4 regions of the Methylotenera sp. N17 genome follow, and region 2 is predicted to be linked to each of the others. Evidence: predicted binding sites of a transcription regulator. Region 2 holds the regulator's gene; each other region holds the start of a gene.
The links. The regulator sigma-54, encoded in region 2, starts transcription at its own class of promoters, with help from an activator protein. The targets are predictions, from matches to a motif close to TGGCACNNTTCCTGCT.
Positions count from the first base shown of each region.

Region 1 (3,405 bases), 530 kb from region 2:
GGTGTGCCAGATTTAGACTCATCGGAAGACTTGGCGTTAGGCTTTGCAGTATTGCCAAAACTGGTATCAGCCGGCTCCAAATCTAGTTTTTTGGCGCCTTTGATTTTGACGTTTGAATAAGTGATTCGCCCATCAGCATCTACATGCTTGTATATTTCTGCATGTGCCACCGCGCAGATGAGGGTAGAAACTACAATGCTTACAAATGTAAATTGTTTATTCATACCAATAGTTTAGATGAGAGTCTTATAGTTAGCAACGAGGTATTATAGATTTGGTTGACGGGGATGTATATATAAAAAAATAGGGCAGCCTAAGCTGCCCTATTTTAGTGCGTTGCTAAACGGTGATTAGCAAGACTATGTTGAAATTAGCAAGAGTAGTACAAGCCAAATTCAACTGGGTGTGGAGTTTGACGTAGTTTGGTCACTTCTTCCATTTTTAGACCAATGTAAGCATCAATCCAGTCATCCGTAAATACACCACCACGCGTCAAGAACTCACGGTCTTTGTCCAAATACTCCAACGCTTGTTCCAATGAAGAACAGACGGTTGGGATTTTTGCATCTTCTTCTGGAGGAAGATGGTACAAGTCTTTAGTTGCTGGCTCACCTGGGTGAATTTTGTTTTGTACGCCATCCAAACCCGCCATTAACAAGGCAGAGAATGCCAAGTACGGGTTAGCAATTGGATCTGGGAAACGCGCTTCAACACGGCGTGCTTTGTCTGAATGTACAAATGGAATACGGATAGAAGCAGAACGGTTTTTAGCCGAGTAAGCTAATTTCACTGGCGCTTCGTAATGTGGCACTAAGCGTTTGTATGAGTTAGTACCTGGGTTGGTAATCGCGTTCAATGCACGTGCGTGCTTGATGATGCCGCCAATGTAGTACAAAGCGAAATCGCTTAAGCCAGCGTAGCCGCTACCAGCAAACAGATTTTTGCCATCTTTCCATACGGATTGGTGAACGTGCATACCCGAACCGTTATCGCCAAACATTGGTTTAGGCATAAAAGTCGCTGTTTTGCCGTAGGCGTGTGCCGTATTTAATACTACGTATTTTAAGATTTGCGTCCAGTCAGCACGTTGTGTCAATGTGCTGAATTTAGTACCGATTTCACATTGACCAGCAGTAGCAACTTCATGGTGGTGCACTTCAACAGGCACGCCCATTTGCTCTAAAGTCATCACCATCGCAGAACGGATGTCATGTAATGAATCGACTGGAGGCACTGGGAAGTAACCGCCTTTTACTGCTGGACGGTGACCCGTGTTGCCGCCTTCGAATTTCTCTGAAGATGACCATGCTGCCTCTTCTGAGTTGATTTTGACTGAACTACCGCTCATGTCTACAGACCAGTTGATAGAGTCGAAAATGAAGAATTCTGGCTCTGGACCAAAGTAAGCAGTGTCGCCCAAGCCGCTTGATTTTAAGTAAGCTTCAGCACGTTTGGCCAAGCTACGTGGATCACGGTCGTAGCCTTTACCATCGGTAGGGTCTACAACGTCACAGGTTAAAATTAATGTTGGCTCGTCCATGAATGGATCGATGTTTGCTGTTGATGCATCAGGCATCAATTGCATGTCAGAGGCTTGAATACCTTTCCAACCGGCGATTGAAGAGCCGTCAAACGCGTGACCTTCAGTAAATTTTGATTCGTCAAAAGCTGAAACAGGCACAGTGACGTGCTGTTCTTTACCACGCGTATCGGTAAAACGAAAATCAACAAATTTAATGTCGTTTTCTTTTACCATTTTCATTACATTTGCAACAGACATTACCTTCTCCTAATGTGAGTGTGTATTGATGATGGAATTATTATTGAGATAAAACAAAAATCCTAAGCTGTAATATTAGCAGGAACTGTGCCAGCGAAAAATAGCTAAACACCGCATTAAACCGATAACGCACTAAAATAGCGATTTTTGTGATGAACCAAAATGGTGCGTAAAGATATTTTACGCACAAAAAAAGTGCAATGCATGCCTGGTGAATTTTTGCCTTCATTTTCGCGATATACTTGAAACTATCAGATAAAACTAAGCGATGTAAACGGGAGAGTGCTGATGGATAATCCATCTCAAATTTTAGAACTTGCGCATGAGCGCGCAAAACAAAACCAGATTGCTTATGCGGGTCTGCTGACGCCGCAGGAAACATTTGCAGTGTTACAAAATAATCCTGAAGCTATCTTGGTGGATGTGCGTTCACGTGCGGAGTTGGAGTTGGTAGGGCGTGTACCGCAATCTACCCATATTGAATGGGCATTTTATCCTGGAATGGTAGCAAACCCGGATTTTGCAACGCAACTACAGGCGAATATAGATAAAGGACTCACGGTCATCTTTATGTGTCGCACTGGTGGCCGTAGTCATAATGCGGCTGTATTGGCGCAACAACTCGGTTATCAAAAAGCCTACAACATGGTAGAGGGCTTTGAAGGTGAGGCCAATAGCCTGAAACAGCGCACGCTGATCAATGGTTGGCGTCATGCCGGGTTGCCTTGGACAAACTAAACGACAATAGGTAAAACAGATGGTAGATAAGTATGCAGTGATTGGCAACCCTATCGGGCACAGCAAATCGCCTATCATTCACAAAGCCTTTGCGGAGCAGACCGGTGAGGATATTAGTTACGAGGCGATACTGGCGCCACTAGATGGATTTGAAGCGACAATTCAATCATTGATTGCGCAGGGTTATAAAGGTGCGAATGTTACTGTGCCATTTAAGTTTGAAGCTTTAAATTTGGTTTATCCTAGCAATCGTGCTTTAGATGAAGTGGCCGTTAACACACTCAGATTTCTGGGTGGTGAGATTCGTGGCGATAGTACTGATGGTACGGGTCTGGTACGCGACATTCAGCAAAATTTAGGCATCACGATAGCAGGTAAACGAGTACTTCTTTTAGGCGCAGGCGGTGCAGCAGATGGAGTGCTGCAACCGTTACTTAATGAATTGCCGGCTTCGCTAGTGATTACTAATCGCACGGTGGATAAAGCGCAAACAATGGTAAAAAAAATATTGTCCAAAAACCATAACGCATTTTCCCTAACTGCATGTGCATTTGGTAATTTGTCAGATGCGCAATTTGATATTGTCATCAACGCCACCTCTACAGGCTTAACCGATACGGCCCTGCCTATTCCAAGCAGTGTATTTGCAAACGGCTGCATAGCTTACGACATGATGTATGGGCGTGAAACGCCTTTTATGAAACAAGCGCGAGAGGCGGGTGCGCAAGTGGCGGACGGCCTTGGGATGTTAGTTGAGCAAGCGGCAGAAGCGTTTTATATTTGGCGCGGTGTGCGTCCACGTACACAGCCAGTGATTCAGCAGTTGAGAAGCGCTTGATCCGCTGGTTTTTCAATAGCAAACCGAATGCGCGCGCTTTAGGCGTGGG
Region 1 is NZ_JUGE01000001.1:2,193,095-2,196,499, reverse strand. It holds gene FG11_RS10460 (DUF4124 domain-containing protein) at 1-224, opposite strand, end outside; gene glnA (type I glutamate--ammonia ligase) at 371-1,780, opposite strand; gene FG11_RS10450 (rhodanese-like domain-containing protein) at 2,069-2,518, shown strand; gene aroE (shikimate dehydrogenase) at 2,538-3,356, shown strand; gene mtgA (monofunctional biosynthetic peptidoglycan transglycosylase) at 3,353-3,405, shown strand, end outside.
Region 1: glnA (type I glutamate--ammonia ligase) is a predicted target of sigma-54. The motif match lies at 1,858-1,873, and genes of this name have one in related genera.

Region 2 (3,405 bases):
ACGCCGTGCAAGCTGGTCGATTCTGCGGTCGCAATGGCCAAATAGTGGCCGAGCAATTCCATCAACTGTGGACTGGGCAGGGGGGAGGTGAACAGCGGAGTTTGTGAACGATCAGCCGCTTTTAATAATTCCTCTGGTGCTTTTTCGCCATTGGCCACTATCACGGCGGCAAGGTCAGTCGCAAATAAATTACTGACCGCCTGTTGCATGGCAATAATGCTGAGATTGTGTAAATAGTCCATCTCGGCACAGCCTAATACCTGTACCCGGTTAGGGTGCACAAAATTTAAGTGGCCAACAAGTGCTAGGGATGGTTTGGTAACAGTACCGGAGGTGAGTATTTTATTGCCGCCTTCAAGCCCTGCTACCCATTGTAGTTTGAGCTTGCGGCGGATTTGTGTGAATAGCTCGTCAACGTTAATTTGAGCCATAGATTAAAAAAAGATTAATTAGGAAGCTGGTGTTGGTCAACATTCTGATGTTTCACAGCACCATTGGTTTTGTGATGATCGCCATGTTTCTCTTTGTGTTTTACCACTTGACGGTCCAGTTTGTCCGTTAGCATATCAATGGCGCTATACATATTCTCATCGGCACAAGCAGCGTGTAGATCGTTGCCTGGCACATGCAGTGTAGCCTCAACCTTTTGGGCGAGCTTTTCTACAGACATCGTAACCTTTACATCAATCACATGATCGAAGTGATTGCTGATTCGCGTGAGTTTACTTTGCACGTACTCACGTAACGCAGGTGTAATTTCTAAGTGATGCCCAGTTAATTGTAAATTCATGACTTGCTCCTTTTTGAAATTGCTCCAAGAAGAAAAAGCATCTCGGAACAATTTCAGTTTACTACTTTGGCGTTGGCTTGCAACTATCCAATTGCACTATTCGGTAAGAAAATTTCCTGTATGGGAATTTAGTTGAGGGAAACTTGCGCTAAATCAAATCGTTAGCGTGACCCTACAGTGATTTCCTCAAATTTGCAGGCGGGATATTGAGCGATTCACGATATTTGGCAATGGTACGGCGTGCCACCACAATGCCTTGGTTGGCCAGCGTATCCGTAATTTGATTGTCGGAAAGCGGTTTTCTGGGGTTTTCTTCGGCCACCATTTGTTTAATCAACGCACGAATCGCAGTGGCAGAACACGTGCCGCCCACATCAGTCGCTACCGAGCTACCAAAGAAATATTTAAGCTCATATACACCACGTGGAGTGAGCATATACTTATGCGTAGTCACGCGTGAAATGGTGGATTCATGCAATTCTAACTCTTCTGCAATCTCGCGCAGCACCAATGGGCGCATGGCAATATCCCCATGCTCAAAAAAGTTACGTTGCCTATCTACAATGGCTTGCGAAACGCGCAAAATAGTAGAGAAGCGCTGCTGAATGTTTTTAATCATCCATTTGGCTTCTTGCATTTGGCTCTGTAAATATTGCCCGGAATTTTCGCGGTTGCGTTTTAAAATATCCGCATATAGTTGGTTAATACGTAATTTTGGAATAACGCCATCATTCAGTGTGGCGACCCAAATGCCTTTGATCTTCTTCACAATCACATCATGTTGAATGTAATGATCGTGCGACAAAGTGACAAATTGGCTACCCGGTTTTGGGTTTTGTTGTTTGATAAGCGTCTGCGCGCCTTTCAAGGTGGCTTCATCGCAGCTAAGCAGTTTGCGCAGCTTGCCAAAATCTTTGTTAGCCAATACCGGTAAATGGTCTTGAATAATGGCGATGGCTTGTTTCAGGTAGGGCGTGTCTGTATCTAGTGCATTGAGTTGCAAATACAGGCACTCTTGCAAGTTACGTGCGCCTACGCCAATTGGATCCAGATTTTGAATCAGCTTGAGTACAGTTTCAAGCTCAAGCATATCAATTTCAAGCTCGAGCGGCAGGCTATCTGCCAGCTCATCTAACGACTGCTCAAAGTAACCATCATCATTGATACAATCAATCATAATAGAGACCAGCGTTTGGTCACGTTCAGACAGCGGTACTAATTTCAGTTGACCCACAAGGTGATCGCGCAGGCTGATGCTAACGGTGTCTTGTCTGGTAAAGTCGCCGTCATCATCGTCCGAATTGTTTTGGCGTCCACCTTCATCCCAGTTGCTAGTGCTGCCGTACTCATCAAACTCATCTTCAAACTCAGGTGCTGAGAACTCTTCTGAAGTGGGCGCTAACTCATCGTCACGTTCAGCCGTGCTCTCAGCAGGCGCGCTAATTTCAGAGGTAGTGGCGTTATCAAATACATTGGCATCTGGCTCTTGCTCAGAAGCTTCGCTAGAGGCCTGGCTGTTATCAGTGCTGGGGGCTTCTGCACTGCCGCCACCATCGTCATCACCATCGACTAACTCCAACAATGGGTTGTCTTGTAAGATGGTTTCTAGCTCTTGGTTGAGCTCCAGTGTAGACAGCTGCAATAACCGGATGGATTGTTGCAACTGCGGGGTGAGCGCTAAGTTTTGAGAGATGCGGAGTTGTAAGTTTTGTTTCATAGCATTCAAAGTGGTTAAAGTCTAAAGTCCCGGCCTAAATACACTTCGCGTACGGCTTCATCTTTTACAATTTCATCTGGGCTACCTGAGGCAAATACAGTCCCATCGTTCACAATATAGGCACGATCACAAATGCCTAAAGTCTCACGCACATTGTGGTCTGTAATGAGAATGCCAATATTTTTACTGCTTAAAAAGCGGATAATTTTCTGAATATCCAGTACCGCAATCGGGTCAATCCCGGCAAATGGTTCATCTAACAAAATAAAGCTTGGGTTGGTGGCTAGGCAACGTGCAATTTCTACACGTCTGCGTTCACCGCCAGACAAGCTGACGGCCATACTGTTGCGAATATGCACAATATGCAGTTCTTGCAATAGAGATTCTAATTGTGCCTCGCGCTCTTCTTCCGTCAGGTCTTGCAACTCAAGCACCGCCATGATGTTCTCAGTGACGGTCATTTTTCTGAAAATAGAAGGTTCTTGCGGCAAATAAGACAGCCCCATGCGCGCACGGCTATGGATAGGTAGGCGGCTTAAATCTTTGTTGTTCAGCAAAATCCGGCCAGCATCCAATGGTACTAATCCTACCATCATATAAAAGCTGGTGGTTTTGCCGGCGCCATTGGGGCCAAGTAAGCCGATGATTTCACCGCTTTGGATGTTTAACGAAATATCTTGCACTACGGTACGCGTGCTATACGATTTTCTTAAATTTTCGACGATTAATTCACTCATAAATACTCAATACTATTGATTCTCTTCTTTAGGTTGCAACCCAAGCTGAAGTGTCTTGTTGAGTCTTAAGTTATTCACCGGTACTGTGTTCGTGCTATTTTTTGCAGGGGCCGTGGCCGCTGGTTGCTTGTTTTTGGGTTGAATAATGGCTTTAACACGTC
Region 2 is NZ_JUGE01000001.1:2,718,591-2,721,995, forward strand. It holds gene hprK (HPr(Ser) kinase/phosphatase) at 1-431, opposite strand, end outside; gene hpf (ribosome hibernation-promoting factor, HPF/YfiA family) at 446-790, opposite strand; gene FG11_RS12990 (RNA polymerase factor sigma-54) at 963-2,507, opposite strand; gene lptB (LPS export ABC transporter ATP-binding protein) at 2,522-3,244, opposite strand; gene lptA (lipopolysaccharide transport periplasmic protein LptA) at 3,257-3,405, opposite strand, start outside.

Region 3 (3,405 bases), 1.4 Mb from region 2:
CACGCCAAGCCACAGGTGCTTGTGGCTTAATGGGGTGATGCAAGCAATTACCCGGGTAAATAAAGCCTTCTATACCTTGGCGGGTGGACGAGTCTGCAATCTCCTTACGGGTACATGTACATGGATACACCCAAGCTTGGAGCTGTTGTAGCGCTATTGCATAATGCGCAGTTTGCTTGCTTTGGTAGATGACTTCGCCATCCCAACTGAATCCGTAGGCTTCTAGGCAATGGAGTATGTCTTGTGCTGCGCCTTTCACTTCCCTTGGTTTATCCAAGTCTTCAATGCGCACCAACCATTGCCCTTGGTTGGCTCTGGCATCGCAGTAGCTAGCGACCGCAGCTACCAATGAACCAAAATGCAAAGGCCCGGTGGGAGAGGGGGCAAAGCGGCCCACATAAGACGACATGGTTATTGAAGTGTTTGCAGGTATGGGGGAATATCCCAACTATGCAAGTGTTTGCCAAGCAGCTGTAACGTGCATTGCATGCGCTCAGCACCGTTGGCGTTGAGCTCAAAGGCATATACGCGCAAAAATTGAGCATGGCCATGCGCATCACGCGCAATGCTGATTTTGGTGCAAGCGACGGTTTCGTCTAGTAGTTGTAGCTGAAACCGTTGCGCTAACGTATGGCCATATTGAATCGCAGCCTCACGCTTTGCAATGGTATCTAGCCAAAACCAGGCACAGCCAATTAATATAAGTAATAGAGCAATTTCCAAGAGAATCCCTGCATGATAATGTTGATATGGGTATAGACAGCGGCAAGAATATATTTGAATATTTGCCCACTTGAATTATATTAGCTAACAATCCTCAAATTATCATCAAAAAATGAATAAAACGCGCGAAGATGATGCAATAGCTGCTTATTTTAAGCTGTTAAGAAGTAAAGGTGGTGACGATAAAAGCATCTCTCAGCGAGAGCTATTCTTGTCACAATTGACGCCTTATCTTGCAGGAAAAGAACTCGCCGGCACTGTCTATCGAGAGTCATTAGAACAGCTGATGGAAGGGCAGGCAGCAGCAGACTGGCCAGCCAATCTCGTGATTGCACGTGAGTTCTATCCTTTCTGGATGGCAGATATCAGAGCCATTAGCCAATTGAATTCAGAAGGCGGGTTTGATTTACACCCGGTAGATTGGATGCCTGCTGAAGTTTCTTTGGCTGACTTATGGAAGAATATCGACCAGGAAAAATTTTCCACGGCAGAAAGCTGGGCCATTAAATCCTACCTCAAAGCGCTCACCGATGAAGTTGCGGATGCTGAAACGATTGATGTCCGTATCAAATTTGCCAAAATATTAATAGTACGCCTGCGCGATGCGCCATTGACCGAAAAAAACGCATACCGTATCGCGGTAGATGCAACGACACCTTTGTTTGAGCTTAAGAAAACGCGACAACTGTTTTTGGTCGTCGTGCGAGAGTTCTATAACTTCTGGTCTGGCAATCCGGATGCTAGAGAACATGTGCTCAAAGTCAGTAAAGTGAGTATCTTGTAATCAAATATATGCACATATTTTGTGCAATGCACAGTGCATAGCACTTTTTTTGTGCAAATTATAAACCCCCGTAATAAATAGTCTTTAAAAATCAATACACTGCCTTTTGGCGTGCATTTTGCTTTCTGTCATGCAAATAAAAATAATCCATATAACGATTTAAGGAGATAGTCATGGAGGGATTGGTGACAGCCAACGACGTATTATTTGTGTTATTAGGGGCCATTATGGTGCTTGCCATGCATGCTGGCTTTGCATTTTTAGAGGTAGGCACCGTACGTAGTAAAAACCAGGTCAATGCCTTGGTCAAGATCATGGTAGATTTTTCTATTTCTACCATTGCCTATTTTTTTATTGGCTATAGCGTGGCGTATGGTGTCAGCTTTTATAGTGGCGCTGAGGTATTGGCAGCTAAAAATGGTTACGATTTAGTGAAGTTTTTCTTTTTGCTCACATTCGCTGCAGCGATTCCGGCAATTGTCTCTGGCGGGATTGCCGAACGCGCTAAATTCAACCCACAAATTGCAGCCACTTTCTTGGTAGTGGGTTTTGTCTATCCTTTCTTTGAAGGCATTGCTTGGAATAAGCATTACGGTATTCAAGATTGGCTATTAGCAAACTTTGGTGCCAATTTTCATGATTTTGCCGGCTCTGTCGTGGTGCATGCCATGGGTGGCTGGATTGCGCTGGCTGCAGTGATTTTGTTGGGCGCGCGTACTGGGCGTTATGCCAAAGATGGTCGCTTACATGCGTATCCGCCATCTAATATTCCATTTTTAGCATTGGGTGCTTGGATTTTAACAGTAGGTTGGTTTGGCTTTAATGTGATGTCTGCGCAGGCGGTACAAGGTATTTCCGGCTTGGTTGCGGTCAATTCGCTGATGGCACTGGTGGGTGGGACATTGGCTGCATTGGTTTTAGGTAAGAATGACCCGGGTTTTGTGCACAACGGGCCATTAGCTGGTTTGGTGGCGGTATGTGCAGGCTCCGATATTATGCATCCGTTGGGCGCTTTGACCACTGGCTTGGTGGCTGGCGCCTTGTTTGTATGGGCATTTACGCTGACACAAAATCGCCTCAAAATTGATGATGTGCTCGGTGTGTGGCCATTACACGGTTTATGTGGCGCTTGGGGTGGTTTGGCTGCGGGTATTTTTGGTGCCAAAACATTGGGCGGCTTAGGCGGCGTAAGTTTTGCCTCGCAAGCGGCGGGCACGTTGCTAGGTGTCACAGTTGCAGTGATTGGCGGGATTGTTGTGTATGGGTCACTCAAAAAGTTTGTCGGCATTCGGATGGATGCGGAAGCTGAATTTGATGGTGCAGACTTAAGTATCCATAAAATTCCTGCACGCTCAGAGGATTAATTGCAGTATAGATATATTGCAATATACATCGTTCGGTTTCTAAATTGCCCGCAATCGCGGGCTTTTTTGTTGACCTAATGAAGTTGGCATAGGTAAGACAATTTTTACATAATGTACGTTGGTGGTGCTTTTAGTGCATTTTTAGATCTGTTTTTTGGCTATATATAACCAAATATGTAAAAAAAATGTAAAAGAATCAATTACCTATTGAACTTTTAAATGCTGGTCTCATACTATATAGGCAAGTTTTTTGTAAAATCCTAGAGGAGAGAAATATGTTACGTTTAACACTCGGTGCTGCAGTATTGGCGGCTGCATTTGCTACCACTGCCAACGCTGGTCATGAGACATTTACCCCAAAAAGCTATGATAGTTTAGGTAAGTGCTTAAAAGCAGCGCTGACTAAACATGATGGCAAAGTTGTCAAAGTAGAATACAAATCTGAGAAAAAAGCAGGCGTGTATGAGTTTGATATTGAAACACCTGACGGTAAAGCCTGGGATATTGAGTGCAATGCTAAAACAGGCAAAATAA
Region 3 is NZ_JUGE01000001.1:1,367,582-1,370,986, reverse strand. It holds gene gluQRS (tRNA glutamyl-Q(34) synthetase GluQRS) at 1-409, opposite strand, end outside; gene FG11_RS06570 (DUF3301 domain-containing protein) at 412-723, opposite strand; gene FG11_RS06565 (hypothetical protein) at 836-1,507, shown strand; gene FG11_RS06560 (ammonium transporter) at 1,681-2,871, shown strand; gene FG11_RS06555 (PepSY domain-containing protein) at 3,147-3,405, shown strand, end outside.
Region 3: FG11_RS06560 (ammonium transporter) is a predicted target of sigma-54. The motif match lies at 1,615-1,630, and genes of this name have one in related genera.

Region 4 (3,405 bases), 320 kb from region 2:
TGGCCACGATCATCCATGCACTGTCACCTTTGTTTGGTACTGGTGTAGGTGCTGCTGCGGCTTCAGCTACTGGCGCAGCTTCTTCTGCAGCTGGTGCTGGCACCGCTTCAGCCACAGCCGCTGCTGTATCTGCAACCGCCTCTACTGTAGCAGCAGCTGCTTCAGGCAAATCTTCTGCAAAACTATATGGGGTAGCACCCAGACCAAGCACGGCTACTAATGATAAAACTGAAAGAAATTTTTTCATGTCCATGCCCCTCTTATAATGCATCTGGACCGGTTTCACCGGTACGGATGCGATAAACTTGTTCTAAATTGAACACAAAAATTTTGCCATCACCAATTTTGCCTGTCGCAGCAGATTTTTCAATCGCATCTACAACCTGGTCTAGCATGTCATCTTTAATGGCTACTTCCAGCTTCACTTTCGGCAGAAAGTCCACCACATATTCTGCACCACGGTAAAGCTCAGTATGGCCTTTTTGACGACCAAACCCTTTCACTTCGGTAACGGTGATCCCTTGTACACCAATGTTGGACAAGGCTTCACGCACTTCATCAAGCTTAAATGGCTTGATTATTGCGGACACAAATTTCATGTTTTTCTCCTGTTGGTAGGTTAGTCGGTAAGCCAATTAGTTGCTTGGCTTACCTTTTTGTAATGAAACTTAACTACTTAGAATGTACGGCCTAATGTAAAGACTAAGCGACCATCATTCAAGTCTTTACTTTGTGCTTTAGTAGCAGTGCCTTTACCGTTAAAGCTTGTACCGCCGTAGCCTCTGTCGCTCCAGTAGTCATCGTTACTTGCTTCTACGTAATAAACACCTGCATTCCAACCTTCAGACTTAGCAATGCTGAATGACTTGCTCAAACCAACTTTCCAGTCTGTGTAGTCTGGGTTTGTCTCGTTACTGATAGAGGTACTAGGTAAGTTACCGTTGCCATCAGCGTAAGCCAAGTTCAATTTACCCGCTACGTTCAAATGACCTACGTGACCAATCAATGTTAAACCGCCAAATGGCAATGGATAAGCAGCATTTAACTCAACATACGTAGAACCACTTGTGCCGCCATCCCAGCCTGTTTTTTTCTCAGCGCCAAACCAGTCACCTAAAGTAACGGATACTTTTGCACTTAACCATTTGTAAGATACGCCAAAGTTCGCCTCATAAGTATCCCAACGGCCGCCACGTGGTGTTAATACATCATTTGGGTTAACTGCGTTAGATGCTCTGTATTTTTTCCAGCTACCGCCCGGATAGAAATAACCAATCACGCCAGCTGAATAGCCTAAGCCTTCAACAGCTGAGATAGTACCGCTGTAGCCACCATATAAATCTAGCTCAACGGTTGCATCTGGAAAAGTGTTAGGTGTTACGTTTGAACCCCAAGCACCTACGAAGAAGCCGCTTGAGTGGGCAATATCAAAACCACCTTGTAATGCTGGTTTATGCCAGTTTTGTGAGATACCACGTGTATAGTAATCAGATACGATACCGATGTTAGAAGTCGCCGTCCATGCAGACTCTGGCTCTGCTGGTGCAGCAGCCGGTGCGGCTTCTGCTGGTGCTTCTTCTGCGTATGCAATGTTAGCCATTGCAAGTGTGCTTAATACAGCGGTTAGTAAAATTGATTTGCGCATTATTCATTCCCCTCGTTACAAAAAATAGATACAACAAAAAAGATACAACATAAACGCTTGAGCAAAACGCATGCCAACAATTAAAATATATAACAATCATATAGTTATACTAATAATATAAAGCTTTGTATTAATAAATATAATTAATTTATTGATTTATAATAAATATATGCACTATATTGATGCGTATAAGCACATTGCACCGTGTATAAACGATGTTAAAATGCATCATATTCAGGAGATAAACCGATGTTAAATTCAGAGCTTTTGCATGACTTATCCATTAAAATCAAAGAGTTAACTAAAAATAGTCCGATTGCCGACCTAGACAAGAACATTCACGCACTAATTCAGGGCGCACTCACCAAAATGGAGCTTATTTCACGCGAAGAGTATGATGTGCAAACAGAAGTACTCAAACAGACGAAAGAGAAGCTGAATGCACTGGAAAAGAAACTGGAATCCATCGAAGATTTGTTGCAAAAAAGTCAAAAATAATCGCGTATGACGCTTGCAGTGTTGTATAGCCGTGCTTTAAATGGCATGGAAGCGCCGGAAGTCGTTGTAGAAGTGCATCTCGCCAATGGGCTGCCAAGCTTTACTATTGTGGGATTGCCTGAAGCAGAGGTCAAAGAAAGTAAAGATCGGGTGCGGGCCGCCATTCAAACCGCACAATTTGAGTTCCCCGCCAGACGCATCACGGTGAATTTAGCCCCGGCTGACTTACCAAAAGAGAGCGGTCGCTACGATTTGCCTATTGCTCTAGGCATTTTGGCTGCCTCCGGTCAAATTCCTGCAGCGTCTCTCAACCGCTATGAAATTGCCGGAGAACTGGCGTTAACTGGCGAGCTCCGGCCGATTCGCGGCGCACTGGCGATGGCTTACCATATGACGCAACGCAAGCATGATGTACAGCGTGCGTTTATCTTGCCCCAAATAAGTGCACAAGAAGCCAGCCTAGTCAAAGACGCGATTATTTACCCGGCGAAATCGCTGCTAGAGGTATGTGCACACTTGAGCGATCACACCTTGCTAATGCCTCACACCGGAGACGCACCAAATCAAAGCGCCAGCTATCCAGACTTTAATGAGGTAAAAGGGCAGAGTAGGGCCAAGCGTGCGCTAGAAATTGCAGCAGCGGGTGGACATAGCGTGCTGATGAGTGGCCCGCCAGGTACTGGCAAAAGTATGTTGGCCAGCCGCTTTGCCAGCATTTTACCCAGCATGAGCGAGCAAGAGGCGTTAGAAAGTGCAGCTATCCAGTCGCTGAGTGGCCGTTACTCGTTAAAACAATGGAAACAGCGCCCCTATCGTGCGCCGCATCATACTGCCTCTGGCGTCGCACTCGTTGGCGGTGGCGGTATCCCGCGACCGGGAGAAATTAGTCTTGCCCATCATGGCGTATTGTTTTTAGATGAGCTACCTGAGTTTGATCGCAAAGTACTCGAGGTATTGAGAGAGCCACTAGAAAGCGGACACATTACGATTTCGCGCGCGGCGCGGCAAGCAGATTTTCCTGCTAAATTCCAATTGATTGCTGCCATGAACCCGTGTCCGTGTGGTTACCTTGGACACTATCACCACCAGTGCCGCTGTACGCCAGATCAGGTGTCGCGTTACCGTAGCAAGATTTCCGGGCCGTTCATGGACAGGATAGACTTATTGATAGAAGTCCCCGCACTGAAGGAGGATGAAATGATGCAGGCTGCAGTGGCTGAGAGCAGTGCGGACATTCGTGTACGCGTAGAGCAAGCACGCAA
Region 4 is NZ_JUGE01000001.1:2,397,968-2,401,372, forward strand. It holds gene FG11_RS11430 (ammonium transporter) at 1-247, opposite strand, end outside; gene glnK (P-II family nitrogen regulator) at 261-599, opposite strand; gene FG11_RS11440 (TorF family putative porin) at 677-1,645, opposite strand; gene FG11_RS11445 (accessory factor UbiK family protein) at 1,895-2,143, shown strand; gene FG11_RS11450 (YifB family Mg chelatase-like AAA ATPase) at 2,150-3,405, shown strand, end outside.
Region 4: FG11_RS11440 (TorF family putative porin) is a predicted target of sigma-54. The motif match lies at 1,706-1,721, and genes of this name have one in related genera.